DNA from 3 places in the Priestia sp. FSL R5-0597 genome. Region 3 is predicted to be linked to each of the others. Evidence: riboswitches for the same ligand, from Rfam matches in the RefSeq annotation. Region 3 holds a riboswitch; each other region holds the start of a gene.
The links. A riboswitch is a leader RNA that binds a small molecule or an ion and turns the genes downstream of it on or off. The one in region 3 is predicted to bind S-adenosylmethionine.
Positions count from the first base shown of each region.

Region 1: another riboswitch for S-adenosylmethionine. It lies ahead of metE (5-methyltetrahydropteroyltriglutamate--homocysteine S-methyltransferase); the one in region 3 lies ahead of MKX72_RS06575 (bifunctional homocysteine S-methyltransferase/methylenetetrahydrofolate reductase).
Region 2: another riboswitch for S-adenosylmethionine. It lies ahead of MKX72_RS27095 (5-methyltetrahydropteroyltriglutamate--homocysteine S-methyltransferase); the one in region 3 lies ahead of MKX72_RS06575 (bifunctional homocysteine S-methyltransferase/methylenetetrahydrofolate reductase).

Region 1 is NZ_JBBOUZ010000001.1:3,391,973-3,394,173, forward strand. It holds gene metE (5-methyltetrahydropteroyltriglutamate--homocysteine S-methyltransferase) at 1-982, opposite strand, end outside; cobalamin riboswitch at 1,133-1,321, opposite strand; SAM riboswitch class I at 1,401-1,511, opposite strand; gene MKX72_RS17740 (hypothetical protein) at 1,592-1,843, opposite strand; gene MKX72_RS17745 (hypothetical protein) at 2,102-2,201, opposite strand, start outside.
Region 2 is NZ_JBBOUZ010000002.1:76,203-78,403, reverse strand. It holds gene MKX72_RS27100 (hypothetical protein) at 1-146, shown strand, start outside; SAM riboswitch class I at 635-735, shown strand; gene MKX72_RS27095 (5-methyltetrahydropteroyltriglutamate--homocysteine S-methyltransferase) at 817-1,944, shown strand; gene MKX72_RS27090 (alpha/beta-type small acid-soluble spore protein) at 2,080-2,201, opposite strand, start outside.
Region 3 is NZ_JBBOUZ010000001.1:1,296,901-1,299,101, reverse strand. It holds gene MKX72_RS06580 (YkvI family membrane protein) at 1-386, opposite strand, end outside; SAM riboswitch class I at 719-825, shown strand; gene MKX72_RS06575 (bifunctional homocysteine S-methyltransferase/methylenetetrahydrofolate reductase) at 933-2,201, shown strand, end outside.

The DNA.
Region 1 (2,201 bases), 2.1 Mb from region 3:
AACTTGATGAAGGCTGCAGAATCAAACGGTCTTTTGATACAGCTTCTTCAATTTCACTGATTGTTAAAAGCTGTTCGTCCAAGTTTTCACGCCAAATGTTTCGTCCGTCAATCACTCCTGCTGCCAGCACTTTATCAGTTGGAAAACCATATTTATTAAGCGCCGTGAGATTTTCGCCTCGGTCATGTACAAAATCCAATCCAATTCCGTGAACAGGAAGAGCAACTACTTCTTTATAGTAATCTACGCTGTCAAAGTACGTCTGCAAAATGACTTTTACATTCGGTGCCGCTTTTTTCAAAGCTTCATAGACTTCTTTATACAGTGCCAGGTCTTCTTTTGATAGCGTTGTAGCTAAAATCGGCTCATCTATTTGTACCCACTCGACCCCTTCTGCCTCCAGCTCCGCTAAGATTGTTGCATAAAGAGGAACAAACTGTTCAACTACTTTTTTAAACTCACTTTTTTTATATCCTTTTGACAGCTTCACAAATGTTACTGGACCTAAAATAACGGGTTTGCCTTTGATATTCAGCTTTTGTTTTGCTTCTTTGTAAAATTGAAGCGGACGATTTTCTACAAGGGCAGGCGTACATTCGTCAAGCTCTGGTACGATATAGTGATAATTTGTGTTAAACCATTTTGTCATCGTAGAGGCTACCGCACCTTTTGTTCCTCGGGCGATGTCAAAATACGTTTCAAGGGATACCGGGCCTCCGTTATATTCAAAGCGCTTTGGCACCAAACCAAACATAGCGGCTGTATCTAACACGTGATCGTATAAGCTAAAATCGCCGACTGGAATTAATTCAATTCCTGCGTCACGCTGTTTTTTCAGATGCCCAAGACGAAGAGCTTCAATTTCCTGAAGAAAGATATCTTTCTCTATCTTTCCTGCCCAAAACTGCTCAAGCGCTTTTTTCCATTCTCGTTTTTCACCAATTCTTGGATAACCTACATTTGAACTTTTTACACTGCTCATTTTTTCCACTCCCTATATATTTTTTTATCGCTAAACTAAAAAATCTCCCTTTTCGAAATGAAAAGAGAGATGATACGCATACTTAACTAAAGTTGAGATAGCCTGTTTTTCTCAACACGTATTCCTCACTCCTCTCTATATCCCGTAGAGCTTAAGTGCATACAACAGGCAGGTCTCCTGACTTAGGTTCATCGCTTCCTATCCCTTCCCATTTCAACATGAAACAGTGGTTAATAAGTTGCTCCCCATTACAGTGGCGGGACCGCGCCGGCTTTTCACCGGTCTTCCCTTTTAAGCTGCGTACATTCGTTACACAGCACCTGATGCATTTCTATGAAATTGTTCATTCAAAACATATTCACATAAAATAAAAAGCCTCTCTATCATGAATAGAGAGGCATAGTATCTATGAAATCCTCTCTTATTTTTCAAAGCTGTACGCTTTGCAGGATGTAGCACCTTTTTAACAAGATTGTTAAATGGTTGCCGGGCTTCACAGGGCCAGTCCCTCCGCCTCTCTCAATAAGAGTTTTAATTGTTTATAATATTTTGAATGTAGAGTCATCTTAACACCTTACATTTATGTTGTCAAAAGAAATTTCAAAAAAATTAGTTTTCAGGAGGCGTTGACGCTAATTTTTGCCTTAATAATTTGTAATCATCTTTTCGATGTGTTTCGATCAAGTCTTTTGCTCCTTGATGATACCCTGAAGAATAGATGTACTCTACCGCCGTTTCGATAAGCATTCTCTTTTCTTCCGCACATTCTCGGTCCATTAGGGGGAACAGTCTACCTAAAAGGTCATTTAAATCTTCCTTAATAAAACGATTGAGTCCTTCTTGCATCTTTTCGTTTGCCATGATAGCTCCTCCATTTGCTGTGTATGTTTTAAGCCTCTATAAACACGCATTTCACTGTGAATGTTAAGATAAAGTTAAGTCATTAAACAGTATATCAAGTGAATGTTTTTCTTCAATTACATATGTAATACAAATATATGACAAATATAGAGAATATATCATCATTCATTATCTATTATAACGTTTGACTGAGCCTTCTGCTACAAGGTTTCGTACGGTTTTCCAAAAGAGGTTGAGACATAACCAAGTGAATCCAATCTAAAGGCAAATGGGATACATGAGCTGAATCGCTTGTGACACCGCAGTTGATTTCCGTACAAGACTTCGCTTTCCGCGGGCGGTCGCTGAGCCTCCTCGT
Region 2 (2,201 bases), on a different contig from region 3:
AATATAAAAGGGTAAAAAGAAGAGAGCAATTTTTGCAAGATACAATAGATTTATTAAACGATTGTAATAACAAGCAATCTGTTGAAGAGTTAAAGGAATTAATTAATTTAGCAAAAGAACGATTAACTATGTATAAAGGCAAATAGAAATTATTTCTTTTTTTATCAATGAAGTGCTGTAATATGAATACGTTCACATTCACATTGATGTGAGTGCATTTTTGCTAGGAGAGAGCAGCCAGTATATGATGGTTGCTCTTTTCGTATTTGCAAGAAGATGTGACTATATGAAAGATTGGTTTAGCGTATTCGCTCTAAGAAATGAATCAAAGAGAGAAATTAGAAGTGAGGAATAGCGCTCCTTGCAAAGTGCAATGAAGAGGCTAGGTATAATGGAGTCAGGTATTTTTTTAGTACAATTAGTGAAGATAAATAACAATTAGGTAATGGAGCCAAAATTCTTTAAATACTATGTAGCTATTGCGATAAGCTTTCCTGTCCAAACCAAAAACAAAGAAGAACCCTTACTGTAGTGGGTAATGAGATAAGAGATGTACTATTTCTGATTTTCCAATTTTTTGTTGACAAGCTAAGAAAACAAGTGTAATATTTCTTCTAGTTAAATAAATTGAATATTCTTATCTCGAGAGGTGGAGGGACTGGCCCTAGGAAGCCTCGGCAACAGACTGTTAAAGTACTGTGCCAATTCCAGTAGCAATTTGCTTGAAGATAAGAAGAGAACCCATAATGATTATTAACCTCTTCTTATTTTTAAGAAGAGGTTTTTTATTTTAAAAAGAAAGAAGGAGACAAACTCATGACAAAGACACTAGTGAAGGCTCCATTTAAAGCTGATCACGTAGGCAGCTTTTTACGCACAACTCCCCTTAAAGAAGCAAGAAAAGCGTATGCAAATGGTACAATTAATAAAGCCGATCTAAAATCTGTAGAGGATAAAGAAATTGAAAAGCTTGTCCAGAAGCAAATTGAAGTAGGTCTTAAATCTATCACGGACGGTGAATTTAGACGTTCTTGGTGGCATTTGGACTTCTTATCAGGCTTAGAAGGTGTAGAGCAGTTTGAGACAGAATATATCAGCCAATTCAAGGGTGCAAAAACCAAAAATAACGCGATTAAGGTAGTAGGTAAAGTAGACTTCAATCATCATTATATGGTAGAACATTTCACGTTTTTAAAAGAAGCTGTCGAACGCCATGGTGATGGAAGCCAAGTCGCTAAATTCTCACTTCCAAGCCCAAACATGTTATTTACTCGAATTCAAGAAGATACATATTACAATGGAAACAGAGATCAATTTTATCATGATACTGTGGCTGCTTATCAGAAAGCGATTCAAGTCTTTTACGACGCAGGCTGCCGTTATCTACAATTAGACGATACTTCGTGGATTGATTTTGTTTCTGAAGAACGCATCAATGCGGTTGTTGAGAAGCTGGGTATGGATGTAAAAGACATTATCAATACTAGAGTAAGTTGTTTAAATGATGCTATTTCTAAAAAGCCTGAAGATATGCTCATTACTATGCATATTTGCCGTGGAAACTTTAGATCTACTTATATCACAAGTGGTGGCTATGATACTATATCCGATGCAATCTTTGCTAACTTACATGTAGATGGGCTTTTTCTTGAATATGATGACAACCGTTCAGGAGATTTTGAACCATTAAAAAGCTTTACAGGTAACAATCAAACTGTTGTATTAGGGTTAGTAACATCTAAATTTCCTACACTAGAAGATACTGAGGTTATTAGGCAAAGAATCCAAGAAGCAAGTCAGTATGTTCCTCTAGCTAACTTGTCATTGAGTCCGCAATGTGGCTTTGCAAGTACAGAAGAAGGAAATGTATTAACAGAAGAGGAACAGTGGAATAAAATTAGTCACATAATTAAAATTGCTCAAGATGTCTGGGGAGCCAACTAAAAAGTGAGAATCGCTTTTTAATTTTACATAAGTAGCATTCTAGATGTGTTGAAATACGATAAATAGGCGGATCTTATAACGGAAAAAAGGAAGAATGAAGTTCATTCTTCCTTCAGCCATTATTATAAAGTTTTATTAGAAACGTCCGCCGCCAAGTTGTTGCTCAGCCATTTGTACCAGACGCTTAGTGATTTCGCCACCTACTGATCCGTTTGCACGTGCAGTTGTGTCAGCACCAAGGTTTACACCAAATTCGC
Region 3 (2,201 bases):
TAAGTTAAAACAATTGTACAAATCATCCCAACAGGAGGCCACAGCCCGAACTGTTCTTTTCCTATTGCCCCCGTACTCGCTAGCATGACTGAAGTTACTCCAAATAAAATGACGATCATTACACCGTTTACCGCTTTTCCAAGTACATCACCAAATAAATATGTATTAAGCTGCTGATAAGAAGAAGCCCCAATTGCGTGCGAAAGCAGCATCATTTTCGAACCTAGCCAAATAAAAAACAAGCCGCTGACCAAAATTCCAACCATTCCAAGTTCCCCGTACTGTGTAAAAAATTGAACAATTTCCTTGCCTGTTGCAAAACCGGCTCCTACAACGGTGCCTACATACGTAGCAGCAACCTGCAGCGTGATTTTCCACCTTTTCATGCCCATCACCCTTCTACCCTTCATAGTTCACTATATGTAGAAACGGTTAAAAAAAGACGAGCCTTTTATATGTAAATCCTCGCCTCACCCGGTGCTGTTCCTTTTTCGTTTTTTTATTTCCTTCTTGTTTTTTTCATGAAAACCCTTTATCCCTTAACATAACGGCAGTTTTCAAACAAAATATACGGATATTTTCCCTTTAGCTTTTAAATTTTCCTCAATATTTGCTGGAAATTCACAATTTACTGTTGTATAATTTCTAAAAATCAGATAAATTATTAAATAAGTATTCTTTCTATTTAAAAAAATATGTTTCAATTATATACAATTGATTCTTATCATGAGAGGTGGAGGGACTGGCCCTTTGAAACCTCAGCAACCAGTCGTTAGAGACATGGTGCTAAATCCAGCAAGCAATTTATTGCTTGGAAGATAAGAAGGCGAAAAAAGTCTTCTTCTTAAGAAGACTTTTTCTATTTTATCGGCATATTGCATAAAACGAATCACTCGTGAAATAGAAGCGGAACAATTTAAGGAGGTTTTGACATGGGGTTACTTGAAGATTTAAAGTCTAAAATTTTAATTGGGGATGGTGCCACTGGTACCCTCCTTTACTCACACGGTATTGACAGCTGTTTTGAAGAACTAAACATCACCAAACCAGAAGAGGTTTCTCGTATTCATAGAGCCTATGTAGAAGCTGGTGCAAACGTTATTCAAACAAATACGTACGCTGCTAATTATCAAAAACTTGCCCGTTATGGATTAGAAGATTCAGTCAAAGACATCAATGTTGCTGGTGTAAAATTAGCGAAACAAGCTGCAAAAGATCAGGCTTACGTGGTTGGTACACTTGGTGGAATTCGTTCTTTCCAAAAAAATGCTATTAGTTTAGAAGAGGTTAAGCGAAGCATTCGTGAACAAATGTTTTGGCTTTTAAATGAAGGCGTGGATGGCCTTTTATTTGAAACATACTATGATTTCGAAGAATTAAAGACCGTTCTTACACTAGCAAGAAAAGAAACGGATAAGCCTATTATTACCCACGTTTCCCTGCATGATATTGGCGTACTGCAAGATGGGCGTCCTTTAGCAGATGCATTAAAAGAATTAGAAGACTTGGGAGCAGATGTTGTCGGGCTAAACTGCCGTTTAGGTCCTTATCATATGATTCAGTCTCTTGAAGAAGTACCGCTTCCTGATCGTGCTTTCTTATCTGCTTACCCTAATGCCAGCCTTCCGGCGTATGTGGAAGGCAAGCTGGAATATGAAACGAATGAAGACTACTTTGTAGAAAGCGCGCGTTTATTCCGCGAACAAGGGGTTCGCTTAATTGGAGGATGTTGCGGTACAACACCAGCTCACGTACGCGCCATGTCGTCTGCCTTAAAAGACCTGCCTCCGATTACAAGCAAAGTCGTTAAAATGAGACCAGCCGTTACGGTTCAAGAGCGTGAGCAGCAGGATAAACCTCATATGCACGAAATTGTGAAGAAGCGCCGCTCGGTTATCGTCGAGCTGGATCCGCCTAAACAGCTTGGTCCGACGAAATTTTTAGAAGGCGCAAAAGCACTTGATAAAGTCGGCGTAGATGCTATTACATTAGCTGATAATTCTCTTGCCTCACCTCGCATCAGCAACTTGGCAATGGCAACACTGATGCAACAAGAAACAAAAGCACGACCGCTTATTCATATTACCTGTCGCGACCGAAATTTAATTGGACTTCAATCTCATTTAATGGGACTTCATACGCTAGGAATGAATCAAGTGCTTGCAATTACCGGTGATCCGTCAAAAGTTGGCGATTTCCCT